Regions from separate parts of the Arthrobacter methylotrophus genome, predicted to be linked through region 2. Evidence: riboswitches for the same ligand, from Rfam matches in the RefSeq annotation. Region 2 holds a riboswitch; each other region holds the start of a gene.
What was found. A riboswitch is a leader RNA that binds a small molecule or an ion and turns the genes downstream of it on or off. The one in region 2 is predicted to bind cyclic di-AMP.
Positions count from the first base shown of each region.

Region 1: it holds a riboswitch for cyclic di-AMP, as region 2 does, so the genes downstream of both, ABD884_RS20055 (aggregation-promoting factor C-terminal-like domain-containing protein) here and ABD884_RS24295 (hypothetical protein) in region 2, are expected to answer to the same signal.
Region 3: it holds a riboswitch for cyclic di-AMP, as region 2 does, so the genes downstream of both, ABD884_RS18230 (M23 family metallopeptidase) here and ABD884_RS24295 (hypothetical protein) in region 2, are expected to answer to the same signal.

Region 1 covers NZ_BAABED010000001.1:3,898,764-3,902,029, reverse strand. The annotation lists gene ABD884_RS20060 (glycosyltransferase) at 1-822, opposite strand, end outside; gene ABD884_RS20055 (aggregation-promoting factor C-terminal-like domain-containing protein) at 962-1,690, opposite strand; cyclic di-AMP (ydaO/yuaA leader) riboswitch at 1,693-1,865, opposite strand; gene ABD884_RS20050 (sensor histidine kinase) at 2,029-3,266, opposite strand, start outside.
Region 2 covers NZ_BAABED010000001.1:4,719,680-4,722,945, reverse strand. The annotation lists gene ABD884_RS24310 (acyl-CoA dehydrogenase family protein) at 1-8, opposite strand, end outside; gene ABD884_RS24305 (TetR family transcriptional regulator) at 120-890, opposite strand; gene ABD884_RS24300 (helix-turn-helix domain-containing protein) at 939-1,340, shown strand; cyclic di-AMP (ydaO/yuaA leader) riboswitch at 1,542-1,692, shown strand; gene ABD884_RS24295 (hypothetical protein) at 1,695-2,666, shown strand; gene ABD884_RS24290 (PucR family transcriptional regulator) at 2,810-3,266, opposite strand, start outside.
Region 3 covers NZ_BAABED010000001.1:3,522,521-3,525,786, reverse strand. The annotation lists gene serC (phosphoserine transaminase) at 1-554, opposite strand, end outside; gene ABD884_RS18235 (iron-dependent transcriptional repressor DtxR) at 869-1,564, shown strand; cyclic di-AMP (ydaO/yuaA leader) riboswitch at 1,691-1,901, shown strand; gene ABD884_RS18230 (M23 family metallopeptidase) at 1,904-2,725, shown strand; cyclic di-AMP (ydaO/yuaA leader) riboswitch at 2,871-3,038, shown strand; gene ABD884_RS18225 (NlpC/P60 family protein) at 3,043-3,266, shown strand, end outside.

The DNA of each region.
Region 1 (3,266 bases), 820 kb from region 2:
GCCGCGTATGTCGGCCAAAGCGGTGCGCACCACGTCCACGCTGGAGTGGGGATCGTCGATCCAGTCGACGGGAACCTCATGGACACGGAGACCGCAGCGTTCGGCAAGGACCAGGAGCTCGGTGTCGAAGAACCACGAGTTGTCCAAGGTGTGCGGGAGGATCTGTTGTGCCACATCGGCCCGGATCGCTTTGAAGCCGCATTGGGCATCGCTGAAGCGGGCTCCCATGAACGAGTGCAGCATCAGGTTGTAGCTGCGCGAGATGAATTCGCGCTTGGGCCCGCGGACAACCCGGGAGTTGCGCGTCAGCCTGGTGCCGATGGCAAGGTCTGAATGGCCGGAGATCAGCGGCGCCAAGAGGGGTGCCAGTGCGGCGAGGTCCGTGGACAGATCCACGTCCATGTAGGCCAGGACCGGCGACGGCGAGGCGAGCCACACCTTGCGCAAGGCGTTGCCGCGTCCCTTCTCCTCAAGATGGACCACCGCTAGTTCCGGAAGTTCCCTGGCCACGCGCTCGGCGATTTTCAAGGTGCTGTCCGTGCTGGCGTTGTCCGCCACGGTGATGCGGAAGCCGTGCGGGAAGGACTCGCGCAAGTGGTCGTGGAGCCTGCGCAGGCACTCTTCGAGGTCGTGCTCCTCATTGAAGACCGGGATGGTGACATCGAGGACGGGGATGGTGGTGTGGGTGTCCACAGGGGCGCGTCGCACAGCGCCTTCTTGGAGGGGGAAACGGTGAGCAGGGGTGCTCGGTTGGTGGGGAAGGCGCGGCGGCACCACCGCGGGGTCCTTCAAGGTTCCTGTGGTGGATTCGATGAGCGTCATGTATCCAGAGTGCCGCGGCGGAATATGAAGGCTTTAGGCGGAACCTGTGACGTGGCTGTGGATATGTGCCTGGTCAAAGGCGCAGAGGTCCGCCCCTTGGTGGGACGGACCTCGCGCGCATCGATGCCTGTTTGCCGGTCTAGTACCAGTTGTGGGCCAAGTGGAAGGCCCAAGCCGCAGACGGTGATCCGTAGCGTTCCTTGATGTAGTTCAGGCCCCAACGGATCTGGGTTTGGTAGTTGCTCTGCCAGTCGGCGCCTTCGGAAGCCATCTTTTCGCCCGGAAGCGACTGCACAATGCCGTACGCGCCGCTGGAAGCGTTGGTGGCAGTGGTCCGCCAATCGGATTCCTTGTTCCACAGGGTGGTCAAGGCGGACATTTCGCCCGGGCCCCAACCGTAGGAGGAAAGCACGCTCGCGGCGTAGGCCTGGGCGCCGGCGGGGTCATCGACGGCCACAGGAGCGGCCGGTGCTGCCGGTGCTGCCGGGGCGGGCGCTGGAGCGGCGGGCGCGGGTGCTTGGGGTGCTCCGGTGCTCGGAGCGGGGGAAGGTGCCTGGCTCGGGGCGGCGCTCGGCTTGGAGCTAGCGTTCGCCGACGGCGTGGCTGCCGCCGACGCGGTGGCTGAGGGCTGTACCGTGCGTGATTCGGAAGCCCGGCTCATGTCCTGGGCATCGAGGGCTTGACCGGCGGCTTGGGTGGCCGCACCTGCGCCAATGAACACGGCAACAACGCCGGCAACAACGGCCATCCGCTGGCCGGTGCCGAGGTTTGCCGCGACTCGCCGCAAAGTGGTACGTGACTTGTTTTTTCCGGCAGGTTCGCCGCGGTGGCGCGCAACAGGGCGCGACTGATTCTTGGAACCAGACATGATGATTGCCTCTCAACGCCTGCGGAGTTAGCTGTCGGATTCGGATGAGGTCATCCGGCCGTGGCCACTGAGAATCGTGGCGGTACGGCTTCACCCCTAGGGCCGGCTCAACATGAGCGCTTGCCCGGAGACCTGGGTCCCCCGTCTCTGCCTGGACTGTTGGCACCGGGGAGGGGCAGAGCTCGGCGCCTACCCGGCGGTGGCAGGAACGATCCCGCGCACCCATCGACGGTACAGGAGGATTCCGCTTAAGTCACATTTGGGTAACGGAGATCACGACGCCGGTGAGTCGACTTGCGCCCGCCACCATCCGTCGTCGAACGCTTCTTTGTGCACTTTCAGGCCAGGGCGGTCCTGACCGCTGGAAGGCGCACGGCAAATTCCGTCCGGCCCGGCCGCGAGGTCACTTCAACGGTACCGCCGTGGGCTTGGACGATGGATTCCACAATCGACAAGCCGAGCCCTGACGTGCCCTCGGAACCGGAGCGGGCCGCATCGGCACGGGCAAAGCGCGAGAAGATCCTGCCCTGGAATTCGCGCGGGATGCCTGGTCCGTTATCGGTCACGGTAACCACGGCACTGCCATCGGCGGAGCGCATGACCCCCGTGACAACGGTGGTTCCCGCCTCCGTGTGTTTGCGGGCGTTGGAGAGCAGATTGGCCAGGACCTGGTGGAGTTGCGTGGTATCGCCGCGGACGGTGAGGGGCTCGTCCGGTAACTTGAGCTGCCAGACGTGCTCGGGAGCCATGACCTTCTCATCGCTGACGGTCTCCACCACCAACTGCGTGAGGTCCACATCGGTGAACACCGGGGCCTTGCCTTCATCAAGCCGGGCCAGCAGAAGGAGGTCCTCCACGAGGGTGGTCATGCGTTCGGACTGGCTTTGAACCCGGGCCAGCGACTTGCGGCCGTCTTCGGTGAACGTTTCGGTCATGCGCAAGAGTTCGGTGTAGCCGCGGATGGCGGTCAGCGGAGTGCGCAGCTCGTGCGAGGCGTCGGCCACGAACTGGCGCACCTTGGTTTCGCTCTGCTGCCGGGCCTCGAGCGCGTTGGAGACGTTGTCCAACATGAGGTTCAAAGCGTGGCCGACGCTGCCCACCTCGGTTCCTGGGTGAGCCGCCGACGCCGGAACGCGCACCGCGAGCGCCACCTCGCCGGCGTCGAGCGGAAGCTTGGACACCTTCGTGGCGACGTCGGAAAGCTGCTCCAGGGGACGCATGGTGCGGCGGATCAGAACAGTTCCCGCGAGCCCGATCAACACCAAGCCTCCCAAGGAAACCAGGACCATGGTCCAGACAAGCAAGGCCTCGGTGTTCTCCTTCGATGCGAGGGGCAGCCCGGTGATGACCTCATCGCCGTAGGGGGTTGCGCTCGCCACCACCCTGTAGCCACCGTTGGAAAGGTTCAGATCAACCGCGCGCCCGTTGGGGGGGAGCGCCAACAGAGCGGCGGCGTCGTTGGCGGTCAAAGACGTACGGGTGGCGTCGGAGGACAAGAATCCGGCATCGCTGCTCACTTGCCCGCCGGCAATGCGTGCGTTCAGCGTGCCGATGCTTTGGCCGCGGGCATCCAAAG
Region 2 (3,266 bases):
GTGGTCATGGGTGGTTCCTCACTCAGGGTTGCGTTCTCCGCTCCCAGCATGCGCTGACACTGAGTTTCATGTCAAGGAACTCAGTTTCAGCAAAATCCGACGCCGGCGTCGAAAAAGAGCTAAGCCAGGGCGTCCCGGACCGCTTGAAGGATCTCTTCCGTGCCCGCTGCCGGATCAAAGACAGCAACCACGACGGCGGGACGGCCACTTTCCGCGGACGACGCTCCGGCTGGCACACTGCTCGCCTCGCCGGCTGAAACCCGGGCAAAAGTATCGGCCAAAGCGCCCAATTCACGCCCGAGCCGGACGGCCAACCCTTGGGCTTCGGCTTCCCGCGCATCACGCTCGCCGCGCTCGACGCCCTCGCATTGTTCCCCACCAGCAGCAATTGCCCGCAGCCATTGGCGCAGGATGCTGTTGTGCACGGCAACCACGGCTGCAGCGAAGGCCACGGCGGTAACCTCCCGGCTCTCCCCCACGGGCAGGGCAGACAAGAGGTGGTTCCGGAAGGCGCGCTGATAGCGATGCGTCATGACGAGTTCGCGGTCTCGAAGAGCAGGTACCTGGTGCAGAAGTTCGTAGCGGGCGAGGGAGGTCTTCCGATTGCCCACATGGTGGCCAAAGACCAAGAGCGCCGCATCCACAACGGGACGAAACGGATCCGCCGTCGTGCGCGAAAGCTGTTCCTGAACCCGCGCCAGTATCCGGTCGTGGTCCGCGAACACAACGTCCTCTTTGGAGCCGAACTTCCGGAAGAACGTACTGCGGCTCATGCCGGTTGCTTCGGCGAGATCATCCACGGATGTCGCCTCGTACCCTTGCCGCGCCAGGAGCTCGATTGCCGTAGCGACGGCTGTGCCCGGATCCGGAACGGCTGGGTAATTGACCATAGGCGTGAATCTAACACGATAGAGGAGGCATACAGCTAGGCTTCTGCCATGGCATTGATAGCTCCCCGCGTGACGCCCGGCTTGGCCCTGGACGACGCCCGGAACCTGGCACGCTCGCTCCAGGACAGCAACGACATCACCGTTTTCGTGGACGGCACCGTTCACCGGCTGCCAGATGAGGCCAGGGACGCCGTGGTCGACCTCCTTGGCCGGCTAGGCCGCGGCGAAGCAGTGACGGTCAGTAGCGTGGAGGAAATGCTCACAACGTCGCGGGCGGCTGAACTTGCGGGGATCTCGCACACCTACCTGCGCAACATGACCGATCGTGGCGAAATCCCTGTCGAATACCGCGGCACGCACCGCCGCATCCGGCTCGCGGACATCATGGCGTGGCTGGAGACACAGAAGAGCAAGAAGCCGGCGGCGGACGGGGAAAGCACCAGCGAGTAGCGAAGGGGTGGTTCTTCGGCGGTAGAGCTCGCTGCCGCTGGAGTCACCCGCCTACCACGTCTGTCGGGGACTCGCGGAGGAGGAATACCGACCATCCGCCCCGTTACCCAAATGTGACTTTACCGTGCGGCTGTTGTAACGTCGAGGGCGCGACCCAATCCCCAGCGGGCCGCTTCCGGGCTGACGCCGAGCTCTGCCGCAACCCGGAATCCGCCAGAACCGCGGCAGAGACGGGGGACCCAGAGTCTCCGGGCCTAGTTCTCCATGGGCCCTTGGGGTGAAGCCGCCACGCGCGGCCGGACGGCCTCGTCCGAACCCGACAGCTAACCTCGAAGGCGTTGAGAGGCAATCACCGTGTCCCCAACCATGGATCAGCCTCGTCGTGCCCAAGTGGCGCGCGAGCGCACCAAACCAAGCGGACGCCGTCGTGCCGAAGGCAGCGCCCCGTTCATTCCGGCGCCAGCATCTGAACCTTCACGTTCGACGGCGGTACCCACCACCCGCGCGGCCGCCCGAGCGGCCGAACGGAAACGAGCGGCTCAAACCAGCGAGACTGCAGCCATAGCGATGATCGCCACCGAGGCCACCGCGGAAGCACACACGGCCTCGCGTCCCAACCATGCTCCGGCGTCCTTCACCGGTTCGTCGTTCAACCAGGAACCGCATATCGTCCTCAAGAAGACTGCAACCGTCCGGACGATGAGCCACCGGATGGTAATGGTGACAGGAGCCCTGGGCATCCTGCTGGCGGCAGCTTCCGTCAGCCAGGCCCTCGAGCTGCCCTTCTTCGGGCACGAATCCCCGGCCCAAGACGTGTCCACGGCAAATACCGAAGCTTCCCCCCTGTCCGGCCCCCCCTCCGCAGCGGCCAGCATCTCCCCCACCGCAACCGCTTCACTTTCGGCAGCCACGCCAACCGCCAAAGCAGGTCAAACCGCGGAGCCGGCGCAACCCCCGCGAGGCACGCCCGCCGTCGCACCTTCCAGCGTTCCGGCACCGTCACTCTCGGTTCAGGTTCCTTCGGTCATCCCGTCAACCCTGCCCCCGATCCTTGCCCCCGCGCCAGCCGTTCCCGCCCCCGCTCAGCCGGCTCCTGCCCCCGGCCCGGTTCCACCGGTCACGGTCACACCGGCCCCAACCCCGACGCCGGAACCGAGCGACCCGTCCTCTCCGTCCCCCTCGCCGAGCGACCCGTCCTCTCCGACGCCGCCAGCTCACTCGAAGCCACCGGGAAAGCGCAGCGCCTCGACGGGTTCACCGCAGCCCGCTCAGTCAGGCCTGGATCTGGGCACAATTTTGGACCCGGCAAGCCAGGCCCTGCAGTGAGGATGGGACCGCACAAAACACCTTCTGTCCAGTGGCACGGACAGTGTTGCGCACGCCCTTGGATGCCAGCGGTTCAACGCCGCCCGGACCGTTGGCACTGCGGCCTCCGGTTGAGGTTGTCGAGGCACTGAGCCGGCGCAACCTCAGATCCGCGGTCGCACAGCCCACCGCCGGGCCTTCAACGCCGCGTGCAATTCAAGCCGAATCACACCGTTCAGAGGATCAGCACCAATGAGCTGCCGCACCCGGGCCAGCCGGTTGTAGATACTGCTTCGATGCAGATGCAGCGTCGCGGCCACCTCCTGCACCGAGCCGTCGCTGTCGTAGAGCAGTTCGAGCACGGGCAAGAGCTCCCCGTTGCGGTCGGCATCCTCGATCGCCTGGAAGTTGGACGAGCTCGAATCGTCCCAACCGCCGGGCGCCTGCAAGCGCTCGAATAGTTGGTAGATTCCTGCCGCGCGGCTGTCCACGAGCTCGCCGAGTCGAGGATCGACGGCGGCCGCCTGGGCCGCGAGCTTCGATTGGCGGTACGCCCGCCCTAGTTGGCGGATAACCGAGAACGGTTCGCTGATGCCCAAAATGACCCGGTCCACCCTCCGG
Region 3 (3,266 bases), 1.2 Mb from region 2:
TCAACATCCAGGCCGCCGGCCGCGGACGTGGCGTCCACCAGGACCAAGGCGCCGTCGTCGCTGCCCTGAACGCGCTTGACGGGAGCGGCGACGCCGGTTGAGGTTTCATTCTGCGGCCAGGCGTAGACGTCCACGCCTGCTTCTGCCCGGGAAACCGGCCGTGTGCCCGGCTCGGAGGTGATGATGGAGGAAGCCTCCAGGAAAGGAGCCTTGTTGGTGGCCGAGGCGAACTTCGAGCCGAACTCACCAAAAGAAAGGTGTTGGGCCTTCTTCTCCACCAGACCGAAGCTGGCGACGTCCCAGAACGCGGTGGAGCCGCCGACGCCGAGAATCACCTCGTAACCCTCGGGCGCGCGGAAGAACTGGCTGAGTCCCTCGCGGACCGAGCCCACCAGGTTCTTGACTGGTGCCTGGCGGTGGGAGGTGCCGAGGATCGACGTCGATGCTGCGGACAAGGCCTCGATCTGCTCCGGGCGGACCTTGGAGGGGCCGGCACCGAAGCGGCCGTCCTTGGGCAGCAAATCGGCGGGGATAGTGATGCTGTTGTCGCTCACGGGATGCTCCAATGGTGAAGTAGCGGCCTAGATGGGTCGTGGCAGGTGGCATCTCTGCCCCTTCGACTCCCCAATTCTGCCTGACTCCGCAGCCCGGGGCAGAACCGACGGTGTCACAGTCCGCCACGTGGAAAAGTTTTGCCGTGGCGCGCAGGAGTACGCGAACGGGATTATCCGGAGTAATTCCAAATAAGCTAAGCTTGGAGCTGGCGCCCGGCCCGGGACGGCCGGCGGGTCGACCGTCTGTTCGACCGTTGAGGTGGCCCCGATACGGTGGACACACCCAAGATACTGCGCTCGAGGAGCTGAGCTGGATGACGGATCTGATTGATACCACTGAGATGTATCTTCGGACCATTTTGGAGCTTGAAGAAGAGAACATCGTGGCTCTTCGCGCCCGCATCGCCGAGCGCTTGCGGCACTCCGGTCCGACCGTTTCGCAGACGATCGGCCGGATGGAGCGCGACGGCTTGGTGATTGTTTCAAACGACCGGCACCTCGAGTTGACCGAAACCGGACGGAAACGCGCCACCGAGGTGATGCGTAAGCACCGGCTCGCCGAGCGTCTGCTGGCCGATGTCATCGGACTGGACTGGGCCTACGTTCACGACGAAGCGTGCCGCTGGGAGCACGTCATGAGCGAACGGGTGGAACGGCGCCTCTACGAACTTCTGGACCACCCCACGGAATCTCCGTATGGCAATCCCATCCCAGGACTCGAAGCATTGGGCGGAGTAGCGTCCCATGCCTTTACGGATGGCGTGGTCAACCTTCTTGAAGCGATGAACGAATACTCGCCGGAGAACCGAGTCACTGTCAGTCGCCTGGCCGAACCGATTCAGGTTGAGCCGGAGCTGTTGGTGCAGTTCGACGAGGGTGGAATCCGCCCGGGCGCCAGGGTTTCCTTGGAGCGTGTGGGGGAGTACATCTCCGTTCGCGTACCCAATATAGATGGTGCGCTGGAGCTTCCCCCGGAGGTCGCTTCGCACGTGTTTGTGACCGTCGCTTAGCCTTCTTCAGCAGCGCGCCCGGCAAAGATAACGAAATTATTACCGTCGGGGTTAATCCCCTATAGTTGGCTACTGGCGCCGATACCAAAGCGTTACCTGATTCGAAGCCCAGTTCTGCCGGCGGGTCAGGTGGATTAGTCCATTCATCGGCAGAAGCGGGGGAACCATCAGCGGTCGCCGAAAGGCGGCCTTGGGGTGAAGTCCGCAGCGGAAGTGCACAAAGCGCAGGACCCTTTCAGGGACTCCACTGTGCTTCGAGTGCTTCGCGCGGACCGGGTCCATGCACTCTCTGATCCGAATCCGACAGCTAACTTCGCAGGCTTGCCAGAGAGGAAGACTTTGACCACGCAGAACACCAGGGGCCGTAGACGCGCGTCCGGTTCTACTGCCGAGCTGCGGACCGCCGGCGTCGCTGCGCACGAACCACGGCCCCGCGATCCGCATCGCGAATTCCGCCGACGCAAAGGACCCTTGCGGCAAATGGCCGATTTCGCGGCCGCGAGCGGTGCTGGACAGAAGGCAGGCGTCGCCCTGGCCACCACAGGCCTCCTCCTGACCGTCGCAATGCCCGGCACCGGCGCCATGACGGCTGCGTCCGAGTCAAGCCAGTCCACCCCTTCCGCGGGAAACCAGCCCGAGATTCCTGCGGCAGCAAGTGCCACGATCGACTTCAGCCGCGCCGCAGTGTCCACTACGGCAGATCCGGACAGCAAGCTCAAACAACTCTTGAGCGCTCAGTCCGTCGGTAGCATCACCACGTCTTCCTCCAAGGGAACACTCGGGGCGCCGCTGGACACCCTGACCACGGCCTCGCCCTTCGGCTACCGCGTGAACCCGATCACGGGCGGTTTGGGAGAATTCCACCGGGGCCAGGACTTCGTGGCCCAATGCGGCACCCCGGTCCACGCGGCCGCCGCCGGCAAAGTCACCTTCGCTGGCTGGCACCCTTACGGCGGCGGAAACCGCATTGTGGTGGACCACGGCAATGGCCTGGAAACCACGTACAACCACTTGTCCTCGTTCAACGTCCAGGTGGGCCAAATGGTCAGCCGTGGCGATGTGCTCGCCCTGAGCGGCACTACGGGCGCCTCTACCGGCTGCCACCTCCATTTTGAAGTCATGGTCAACGGCAACGTTGTCGACCCCTTGGGCTGGCTGTAGCCAATCCGATGGCCGCCTATCGCATGCTTGTCACGCGCCGTGACCTGAATGTGACATTCAGCCAAAACTCATGTACCGTCTAACACGCATCAACTTTTAGAGAGTTGATGCACTCGGGTGGATTGCCTAGCTCTGCCACTGCCCGAGGTTCCGTTCGCAAAACATCGTCTGGCAGAGGCGGGGGACCCAACTTTTGGCCATCTTCACCGATGGCCTTGGGGTTAAGTCGCGCAGCTTCCGAAGGGGAGTGGCGCGGCCGGATGACTCCCATCCGAATCCGACAGCTTACCTCGCGGGCATAGGGAGAGGCCTCTTACGTGTCTTCACGCTCTACTCTTGCGCGCCACCGTGCCGCGGTCACCAAGACCAACTCGCTTGCCGTTATCGCTAAATCAGTCGGCAGCAACGCCGGTGGCGTAGGCCGTCAGGCAGCAGTTATCGCCGCTGCGTCCGGACTGGTCCTCACTAGCGGTATCGCAGCGAACGCTGCCGAAACCAACGTCCCCCGCGAGTCCACTGGGACCTCCACTTTGGAAGTCCA